Regions from separate parts of the Pseudoalteromonas 'SMAR' genome, predicted to be linked through region 1. Evidence: predicted binding sites of a transcription regulator. Region 1 holds the regulator's gene; the other holds the start of a gene.
The links. Region 1 encodes MetJ, which represses methionine synthesis genes. Its sites were predicted from a motif close to TAGACGTCTAGACGTCTA; they were not measured.
Positions count from the first base shown of each region.

Region 1 (5,582 bases):
GTAGTGCGGTGAATAGAGTGTCACCGATAGGATGGCAATAGTATTGTGCCACGAAGCGCAGGAATTGCAGTTGCTGGGTGTTAAAAACAGGGTGGGTGTCTAATACACTTAACACGGCTTTTAGTTTTGCTTCTGGTACATCGGTGTGATTTTTCTTTTGTAGCGCTATGGCAGTGCATTTACGGTTAGCAAAATTGACGCTGACACGCATACCGGGCTCTACTTGCAGGTGCGGCTCTAATAGGTAATCAAAAGTGCGGTGCAATGGCAACTTAATAGCAACTTCAAGAATGAGCATAACAACTCCGTGTGACTAGCGCAGTGATGCAGTATATACCGAAGCAAAATAGAAGTGAAAACTTCGCCGGTGTGATAATAAAAAAAGCCAAAATATTGCTTGTAGAATGTTCAGTTAAACACTAAAATACGCGTCCACAATTTTTGTATAACTACGTATGGTGCCAAGCTTCGGGTTTGGAGAGCGATACGGCCTAATTAGAGGTTGCTATGAAAGAAGGTATTCATCCTAAGTACGAGACGATCACTGCATCGTGTTCATGCGGTAACAAGTTCGAAACTCGTTCTACGCTATGTAAAGACATTCACCTAGACGTTTGTTCTGCTTGTCACCCGTTCTACACAGGTAAGCAGAAGATCCTAGATACAGGTGGCCGTGTTGATCGCTTTAACAAGCGTTTCGGTGCACTTAGCAGCAAGAAGTAATCTTGCCTGTCTAGTCGGAAAAAGCACCTTCGGGTGCTTTTTTTGTGCCTATCTCTTTTTGCCTGCGGTCGTTTTCACGACGAAACTTCATCCCTCTTCACGACAAAAAACCTACTTTGGCAGCAATTCTTTACTAATTAATTGAATTAGAGTTTTAGCTCTATTCTCGAGCTAAATAACGAATATTTCCTTGGCTTGATTGTGAATTTGCCGAGAGCTTATATATTTATGAATACTGCAGCTATGAAAGTAGAGTTTATAAGTTTTGCAATATGGCGGTTAAATTTTAAGAAATTAAGGTTAAAAGCCGTAAAAATAAGTTTTCTTTGCCGAAATAGAAATGTCTTAATGACTGCTGGGTTTTTCATCTTTTATGCATGGATTTGCAGCCGACATCGATGAAAATAACAGGGTCATGATGTGAAAAATTTCTTAAAAGTGCGGTCATCTTCTGAGAAAAGTCGGTGAAGTATCGCTGCCAGTGGATAGACCTGATTTTACTTGAATAATCAAGAGAACTCGGTATCGTGTGATCACGGTCGATTAACTATATGTCCTATTGACAAGGCTTCTTTGCAGCGTCGTCGTGCATATAGTTAATCGCACTGTATTGGGCCAATAGGTTGTCTTGCTCCAATGCGTAAAATGCGAACATTTACCACACTCTCACATTAAATTCGTAGGAAAATATCGCGCCATGACAGACTTTCGTCAACAAGCTTTAGATTATCACGCAGAACCCGTTCCAGGTAAAATCAGTGTTGAGCTGACTAAACCAGCAGAGACCGTCAAAGACTTAGCCTTGGCTTATAGTCCAGGGGTAGCAGAGCCAGTCCGTGAGATTGCAGCTGATCCTGCGAATGCCTATCGCTACACCGGTAAAGGCAATATGGTTGCGGTGATCAGTAATGGTACTGCGATTCTTGGTTTAGGTAATCTTGGGCCGTTGGCCTCTAAACCGGTGATGGAAGGTAAGGCTCTGTTGTTTAAGCGCTTTGCGGGTCTTGATTCCATCGATATTGAAGTAAAACATAACACCACCGAAGACTTTATCAATACGGTTGCCAATATTGCTGACACTTTTGGCGGCATTAACCTAGAAGACATTAAGGCGCCAGAGTGTTTTGAAATCGAACAAGCCTTGATTGAACGCTGTGAAGTACCTATTTTCCATGACGATCAACACGGTACTGCAATCGTTACCGCCGCTGGCATGCTCAATGCGTTAGAAGTGCAAGGCAAAGATATTCACGATGCCATTATTGTGTGCTTAGGTGCCGGTGCTGCGGCTATCGCTTGTATGGAACTGCTGATTAAGTGTGGTGCCCAGCGAGAGCATATTTATATGCTGGATAGAAAAGGCGTTATTCACACACGTCGTGATGACTTAAACGAATACAAGAAGCTGTTTGCCAATAACACCGATAAGCGCACTCTTCAGGATGTGATTGCCGAAGCCGATGTGTTTGTTGGTGTATCAGGCCCAGATTTATTATCGCCTGAAAACCTTAAACTAATGGCTGACAAGCCAGTGGTATTTGCCTGCTCCAACCCAGATCCTGAAATTAATCCGGATTTAGCCAATGCCACACGAGATGACTTAATCATGGCCACTGGACGCTCAGATTATCCTAACCAGGTAAACAACGTATTGTGCTTCCCATTTATTTTCCGTGGTGCTTTGGATGTGCGTGCTACCGCCATTAATGATGAAATGAAAATTGCCGCGGTGGAAGCAATTCGTAGTATTGCCAAAGAGCCGGTCCCTGCTGAGGTGTTGAAGGCTGCTGACGTGGACAGTTTGGAGTTTGGTTGTGACTACATTATTCCAAAACCCATGGATCCACGTTTATTACCGCGTATTGCCAGAGCTGTGGCGGAAGCGGCTGTGGAGTCAGGTGTAGCACAAATTGATATGCCTGAAGACTACATGAAGTAACGAATAGTATGTAAATAGAAATAAAAAAGCCTCTAATATAGAGGCTTTTTTATTTCTGAGCGTGATACCAATTCGCTTAAATTGGCATTACTCCTCATTGATCTCAGGTATTTCCAAGCCGCGCTCCGCCATGATCTCTCTGACTTCTAGCGGGATCCTTTCCGGATTGTCTTTGCGCAGATCTTCATCACTGGGCAGAGGTTGCCCTGTAAATGCATGTAGAAATGCTTCACAAAGCAGCTCGCTATTGGTGGCATGACGTAAGTTTTGCACCTGGCGGCGCGTTCTTTCATCAGTCAACACTTTTAGCACATTCAAAGGAATGCTCACTGTGATCTTTTTAACTTGTTCTGCTTTTTTACCGTGTTCTGCATATGGGTGAATATATTCACCATTCCATTTTGCCATAATCGTGTACTTGCCTCAGTTACATCAATGCCAATATGACTGGGTTCTGAACTGCATTATCCACAACTTAAAAGTGTTAGGTAAACTTCTGACGGTCAAGTCTTAACCTACTTCAGCCTGATGAATAAAGTAATCCGCTATAGCGAGATCGTAAGATCCCTGCCATAGTTTTCAATAACTCAGTCGTATTAGCAGCGCCTAAAGTGGCGAAATTTTATCGGTTTAAAAAAGATAGTCAAATACTAGTTACTTAGCCATTTAGAAGGATAAATGTTTTGACTTCTAGTTTTATATAAACTAACCTTTTGGACGTCTAAACATCCAAATATCTAGGTGACCCTATGAGTCAGAGTAACAAATCAACGGTGACAGTGCGTCACGGCATAGAAGCGGACCAAGCACATGGTGCGGTGGTACCGCCACTTTATCTCTCTACGACCTATTCGTTTGCCGACTTTGATACCAAACGTGACTATGACTATGGCCGTAGTGGTAATTTTAACCGTGACGTGTTGGCAGAGGCGCTCACTGAACTTGAAGGCGGCGCGCGAGGTGTTATTACCGCCACCGGAATGGCAGCAGTGCATCTGGTCACGCAACTGTTAAATCACGATGATACCTTAGTGATCCCCCATGATTGCTATGGTGGCAGCTACCGTCTATTTACCTCATTAGCTAAGCGTGGCTTGCTGAACCTAGAAGTATTGGATCTTACCCAGCCAGACAACCTCAACAAGTTAGCAGAAATAAAGCCAAAACTGGTTTGGATTGAGACACCCAGTAACCCTATTTTAAGGCTGACCGATATCGAGGCAGTGGTAGCAGCGGCACATGCTGTTGGTGCATTAGTGGCGGCGGACAACACCTTTTTATCCCCAGCACTGCAAAACCCAATTACTTTCGGTGTCGACATTGTTGTGCACTCCACCACTAAGTACATTAATGGTCACTCGGATGTGGTCGGTGGTGCGGTTATCGCTCGCACCCAAGAGCTGGGCGATGAGCTGGCATGGTGGGCCAATAATATTGGTATTACCGGTGCGCCCTTTGATAGCTATTTGACCCTTAGAGGGCTGAGAACCCTTAACGTCCGGCTGCGCCAGCATCAAGAAAACGCTCAAGCCATTGCAGAATACCTTGCGGCTTCACCCCATGTAAGCCAAGTTTATTATCCTGGTTTAGCGAGCCATCCACAGCATGAATTGGCGAAAAAGCAGCAGCTCGGCTTTGGTGGCATGGTGAGTTTTAACATTAAAGGCAATCTAGATACCGCTGCGCGTTTTTTAACTTCGTTGCAGCAATTCTCCTTGGCAGAATCATTAGGGGGCGTAGAAAGCCTAATCTGTCACCCAGCCACTATGACCCATGCCGGCATGGATCCACAAGCACGACTTGAAGCTGGCGTAGGTGATACCTTGATACGTATTTCGGTTGGCATTGAGGACGTACGCGACCTTATCGCAGACTTAGAAGCAGGGTTTACCTGTATTTATGCCAACAAGGCGACGGATGATGCCAAATCATTCAAATTGACGCCTGCACACACAGTTTTATGGTGAGGGAATGACAAAAGTTGTACATAAATTTGGTGGCTCGAGCTTAAGTTCAGCAGAGCGCTATCAAGTCGTCGCAGGCATTGTACTAGAGCATTGCCAAGCGGGAGATTGTGTGGTCGTCTCGGCTGCCGGTAAAACCACAAATACCTTGGTTACCTTATGGCAAAGTTATCAACAGCAAGACGATCGAGCATTTAATGACATCTTACTGCAACTTGAGAACCATCAACGTGAATTAATTGATGCCTTATTCGTTGGCTCTGTTCATCAGGCGCTGTTGAGCGAGTTAAGCCAAGAGTTGCAAGCCATCACCACAGCAAGGCAGGCGCAGCAGCTGCATTACGCCAGTTTATTAGCCCATGGTGAGCTTTGGTCTGCGCGACTGTTAGCAAGGCTTATTAAGGCCAGTGGAGTTGATGCCTGCGATGTCGATGCTCGGCGCTTATTTACGCAACAAGATGGCGTATTACTGCACGCACAGAATAAAGCATCGTGTCAGGCTCAGCTTGAGAGCAACAAAATTAATGTAGTCACCGGCTTTATTGCCAGTAACAGCCACGCAGAAACGGTGACTTTAGGTCGCAATGGCAGTGATTACAGTGCAACCTTACTGGCCAGTTATATTGATGCTGAGCAGGTGGCTATTTGGACTGATACCACAGGCGTGTTTAGCACCGATCCAAGAAAAGTGGCCACGGCGGTAAAATACCAGAAAGTATGCCGCTCGCAGGCGGAGTTGCTAGCTCGTCTTGGCAACCCAGTGCTGCATGCTAAAACCCTCTCCCCACTGAAAAACACTGACATTAAATTGCAGGTGAGAAGCAGCTTTGACCCCGACACTGCAGGCACGGAAGTGGTAAAAGCCGGGTATAGCAAAGCCAAACGTTTTATCACCACGTTTGGTCAGCTCGACTTACTGCGCGTTGAAGGCTTAAAAAGCGGCGAGGTGAAGCAGC
Region 1 covers NZ_JBLWMW010000048.1:1,488-7,069, reverse strand. Annotated here, with positions in the region: gene priA (primosomal protein N') at 1-298, opposite strand, end outside; gene rpmE (50S ribosomal protein L31) at 508-723, shown strand; gene ACNKW2_RS16515 (malic enzyme-like NAD(P)-binding protein) at 1,421-2,662, shown strand; gene metJ (met regulon transcriptional regulator MetJ) at 2,750-3,070, opposite strand; gene metB (cystathionine gamma-synthase) at 3,412-4,629, shown strand; gene metL (bifunctional aspartate kinase/homoserine dehydrogenase II) at 4,634-5,582, shown strand, end outside.

Region 2 (5,582 bases), on a different contig from region 1:
ATGCCAAGGTCAGTGAGCGTATTATTGCTCATACACAAGCAAAACCAGTGGAACTACTAGAAACCTTGGTAGAGCAATTAGCGACTATTATTTTACAAGAATTTACGGTAGAGCAGGTACTTATAAGAGTAAGCAAACCCGCTGCAGTGCCTCAGGCACAAACGGTTGGTGTTGAAATTGTGCGAAAAAAATAGAGAAAAATATGGCACAAATATTTATTAGCCTTGGATCTAACATAGAAAAAGAAAAAAACTTACGCAGTGGCTTAGCGGCACTGATTAAGCACTTTCCTCAATATCAACATTCAAGTGTTTATGAGAGCGAGGCGGTGGGGTTTGCCGGTAATAACTTTTACAACTCAGTGTTTGCAGCCACCACCAGCATGCCATTACAGCAAGTCTGTCGGCTATTGAAAACCATTGAGTATGACCATGGCCGCCGCTGTAATGAGAAGAAGTTTAGTCCGCGTACGTTAGATTTAGACCTGCTTTTTTACGATCAGGTCGTTTGTGACTCCCCAGCGCAACTGCCGCGTGATGAAATTACCAAAAATGCCTTTGTACTTCAGCCATTGGCAGAGCTTGCCGGAGACTTCCTTCATCCTACTGAAGACAAGTCGGTAGCGCAGCTGTGGCAGGAGTACCACAACCCAACACAAAAACTATGGAAAGTGGAGTTTGCCAAGTAATGAGTGTTATTGAGATTGTTGTCCTTGCTGTTATTCAAGGTCTCACTGAGTTTTTACCTATTTCGAGTTCTGCCCACTTATTACTGCCTTCGCAAGTATTAGGTTGGCAAGATCAAGGGCTGGCTTTTGATGTTGCGGTTCACGTTGGTACTCTGTTGGCGGTGGTATTGTATTTTCGTAAAGACATTGTCAGTTTGCTGGCCGGTTGGTTTCAATCCTTTGGAGCTTCGGGAAAAAGCAGCAAAGAGAGCCGCTTAACCTGGTGCATTGTGGTGGCTACCATCCCCTTTGTGTTGTTAGCGCCGTTGTTAAAAGACATTGTGGAACTCTATCTACGCAGTGCGTGGGTAATCGCAACTTCCACCATCGTTTTTGGCTTGTTGCTTTGGTATGCCGATGTTAAGGCCAAACAGATTAACGATGAATTTGCCTTAACTTGGAAAAGTGCTCTGATACTTGGTTTGGCGCAAATTACGGCGGTTATTCCTGGTACCTCACGCTCGGGGATTACGATTACTGCGGGACTACTACTTGGGCTCGATAAAAAAAGCGCTGCGCGGTTTTCATTTTTAATGTCAATCCCGGTGATCTCCATGATGGGTCTGTATTATACCCTAGAGCTGGCAGTAGGAGATGAAGTGGTGGATTGGAACGCATTACTCAGTGGCGTGGTATTGTCATTTGTTTCAGCCTACGCCTGTATTTTCTTTTTCTTAAAAATCATCGAGCGCATGGGCATGATGCCATTTGTGATTTACCGCCTTATTTTAGGTGCTGGCTTAATCGCCTACTTAAGTTGGGCAAGCTAAATAAAAATGCCAGCATTTAATGCTGGCATTTTTATTTAGTGGTAAGGCTGTTAGGCAATTTGCTTTTCCGCCAAGCTCAACTCCATCGTTGCCTTTAGTAAGCGATAAAGGTTTATCGAGGCGTCTATCTCTTCTTTGCGGTTGGTTAAACTTTCAATATTGAGCCCCAGTGAAATGTCCAGATGGGCGCAGCTTTTTAAAATCTGATCGAGGTTTTCTTTGCAGACACGAATTGACTCGCTTAATGAGTTGTCGGCATCGAGGATCCGCCATTTGGTGCCTTCTGGTACTGAAATGCCGAGCCACTCCATAAATTGCAGCGTTTTTTCACCGCCACACGGGGTAAAGGTTAAAATGATGCGCTTAGGTGTTTGACCTTGCTGTTTGCAACTTCGTGCGTAACTGGTGATTAAGTCAATGGTCGCCTGGGCATTGTACACCGCTTGCGAGACAAAGAACTCGCAGCCCTGAGTGGTCTTCTGAATTAGGCGCTGATGTTCATTGCCTTTGCTAGCATGACGCTCAGCGATGGTAACGCCACCTAAAAAGTAGTCTTCTTGGTGTTGTTTTAATACTTCATAGGCATCAGCCAAAGGCAACTTGATGTCGCCAGTTGATGACGGGCTACCAACCAGTACTAGATTATTCAAACCAAACTGTTGCTTGGTATCACTTAACCAGCTAGAAAAGGCTTGTTCATCGCGCTGAGCCACGCTTTTGTAGGTGATCACATCAAGTCGAGAAAGCTCGCGAATGAGCTGGCTGTACTCACAGGGATCAACCGTATGCTTAAACGGGAAAGGTCGTGGCACTTGAGTGCGACTGCTCTCATCTTGAATGTCGTAGATGATCACACCGTCATATTCTATTTCATGTAAACGGGCAAGCAGTTTGTTGGCGATCGCTTTTAGCTGCTCAGGCTCAGTGCCGATTTTCGGTGGCGTAGTACCAATTAAATATACCCCTTGGTTCGGGTCGATGATTTTCTCTTGAAGCGTTAAAGCCATAATCCTCATTCCACTAAAGCGGTTTTAGTCTATGAGAAATAATATAGCAGCCATTTAGACGTCTAGATAGATTTTTTTAATGAAAGAATTTCAAGGAGTATGAATTTGCTTCATGTTAATCTCAGGTGGTATATATTTGTTTACAGTTTTATGCTGCAGCTTGTCCGAATAAACGTGTTATGACAATGAATTCAGGCATAATTACCAAGTTACATTGAGCGTAAGCGAACCATGCTCATTTTAGAATAACGATGATTAGGAAAGTCTCATGAAATTTAAATTACTGGCAACCAGTTTTGCTGTGAGTTTGGCACTTGCTGGCTGTACGGCAACCGAAGCGACCAATAATAATACCGCCACTGCTGCAGTGCAGCAGAGTAATAAAGTATTTGCCCAAGACTATGTACTTGAGGAATTAGATAACGGCCTGCGGGTTATGGTAGTGAAAACCGACTACCCAGACGTAGTATCACTGCAAATTCCAGTATCCGTGGGATCACGTAATGAGGTAGAAGCGGGCAAAACCGGCTTTGCGCACTTTTTTGAGCACATGATGTTTAAGGGCTCGGAAAAGTTTCCACAAGATGTCTATGCCGATATTTTAAAAAATTCAGGTGTTGATAACCGCGCTTATACCACCAACGATTATACCAATTACCACTTAAACTTTTCTAAGCAGCACTTAGACAAGGTATTAGAAATTGAAGCGGATATTTTCCAAAATCTCTCTTATACCGAAGAGCAGTTCCGTACCGAGGCCTTGACGGTAAAAGGCGAGTATTTAAAAAATAATGCCAGCCCAATCCGTAAGTTACTAGCGGCAGTGCGTAAAGAAGCCTTTGATGAGCACACCTATAAGCATACCACTATGGGCTTTTTCGAAGACATTGAAGCCATGCCAGATCAAATGGAGTATGGCCAAACTTTCTTTGAGCGTTTTTATAAACCGGAGTACGTTTCGTTAGTGATTGTCGGTGACGTTGACCCGAAAGAAACCATGGAAATGGTGAAAAAACATTGGGGTGGTTGGCAAAAAGGCGATTACCAAGCTGAGGTACCTGTAGAGCCAAAGCAGCAGCAAGCACGTTATGTACATGAGCAGTATGAAGGTTTGCCAGGTCATTGGCTGTTAGTGTCATACAAAGGGGCTGCGTGGCAACCAGAGAAAAAAGACCGCGCGGCATTAGATCTGATCTCGCAGCTGTACTTTTCTGAAAACTCCGACTTATACCAACAACTGGTAGTGGAAAAGCAACTAGCCAGCCAGATGTTTACTTATAACCCTGAAACCAAAGATCCAGGTCTACTGCATGTATTTGTTAAGGTTGACGATGAAAAAGACTTGGCAACGGTGCGAGATGCTATCAATCAAACTTATGCAAAAGCCCGTACAGAGTTGGTCGATGAGAATAAGCTCGAAGCGTTAAAATCTAACCAAAAATATAGCTTTATTAATGGCCTAGATTCCTCTCAAGCGATTGCATCCACCTTGGCGCGTTATGTCCACTTCGAGCGCGATCCTGAGGTGATCAATACTCTATACGCCACTGCGGACAAGGTCAGCCCAGAAGACATTCGCGATATCGCCAACAAGTACTTTGTTGATAGTGGCAGAACCACAGTGACTATGTCTGCGCTGGAGTCGGTCCCAGGCTTTGCACAAGAAGTGAACTTAGATGCGATGGTAACTAAGATGGCACAGCCAGCTGAGCGTCACTTTACGGTACTAGATAACAGCAATGATTCACCATTAGTGGACGTTAACTTGTTATTTTACACCGGTGCAGCAGCCGATCCGCAAGGCAAAAAGGGCTTGGCGGCACTGACTGCAGCGATGATTGCCAATGGCGGCAGTGAATCCATGTCGTACAAAGCCATCCAAAAAGCGCTTTACCCAATTGCCGGAAGCTTTGGCTACCAAATCGATAAAGAAATGATTTCTTTACGTGGCCGCATTCACAAAGACAACGCCGAGCAGTGGTACGACATTGTCAGTCAGCAACTTCTCAACCCAGGCTTTCGAGAGGATGACTTCAAGCGTTTGAAAAAAGAGCTGATTGATGACATTAAAGCCGGACTTAAAGCGTCTAATGATGAGGAACTAGGTAAAGAAGTTTTATACCATGAGCTGTATCAAGGCCACCCTTATGAAAGCTACAACTTTGGTGACTTGTCAGACTTAGAGGCTATTACTCTGGATGACGTCAAGGCATTTTATGCTGAGCAGTTCACCCAAGCAAAGTTGAATGTCGGCATTACTGGCGCCATGGACAAGACGCTTAAAGAGACCATGCTAAACGATTTAGCCAGTTTACCAAAAGGTCAGCAAGCGCGATTAGATATTCCTGATGCCCCAGAGCTTGAGGGTCGCCATGCTACCATCATCGAGAAAAACGCCAAGTCGACAGCGGTTTCATTTGGTTTCCCTATCGATACCATTCGTAGCAGTAAAGACTGGGCTGCGCTTTGGTTAGTGCGTTCTTATTTTGGTGAGCACCGTAACTCTAACAGCCACTTATTCCAGCGTATTCGTCAGGTCCGTGGTATGAACTATGGTGATTATGCCTACATTGAGTATTTCCCTCGTGGTATGTTCCAAACCAAGCCGGATGCCAACTTAGGCCGCAGTGAGCAAATCTTCCAAGTATGGTTGCGGCCACTGCGTTCCAATAATGATGCCCACTTTGCTACCCGCACGGCGTTATTTGAGTTAGACAAGCTCATTAACGAGGGAATGACGCAAACGGATTTTGAGGCAACTCGTAATTTCTTGATTAACTACGTCCCGCAATTAGTGGCCAGTCAAGATCGCCAGCTGGGTTACGCCCTAGATAGCGAGTTCTATGACATCGACGAGTTTACCAGCTATGTAACCCAACAATTGCAAGGGCTGAGCTTGGATGACATTAATCGAGTGATTGCAGAAAACTTACAAACCGATGATATTCACTATGTGTTTGTCACTGGTGATGGCAAAGACATGGCAGAGCGACTGGCTGAAGAGCAGGCGTCGCCACTGGAGTATAACACCAAAAAACCGGATGCCTTATTGGCCGAAGACGCCAAAATTGCAACCTA
Region 2 covers NZ_JBLWMW010000031.1:719-6,300, reverse strand. Annotated here, with positions in the region: gene folB (dihydroneopterin aldolase) at 1-194, shown strand, start outside; gene folK (2-amino-4-hydroxy-6-hydroxymethyldihydropteridine diphosphokinase) at 203-688, shown strand; gene ACNKW2_RS13265 (undecaprenyl-diphosphate phosphatase) at 688-1,497, shown strand; gene ACNKW2_RS13260 (methylenetetrahydrofolate reductase) at 1,548-2,504, opposite strand; gene ACNKW2_RS13255 (M16 family metallopeptidase) at 2,773-5,582, shown strand, end outside.
Region 2: the regulator MetJ is predicted to act here: its motif matches at 2,552-2,569, upstream of ACNKW2_RS13260 (methylenetetrahydrofolate reductase).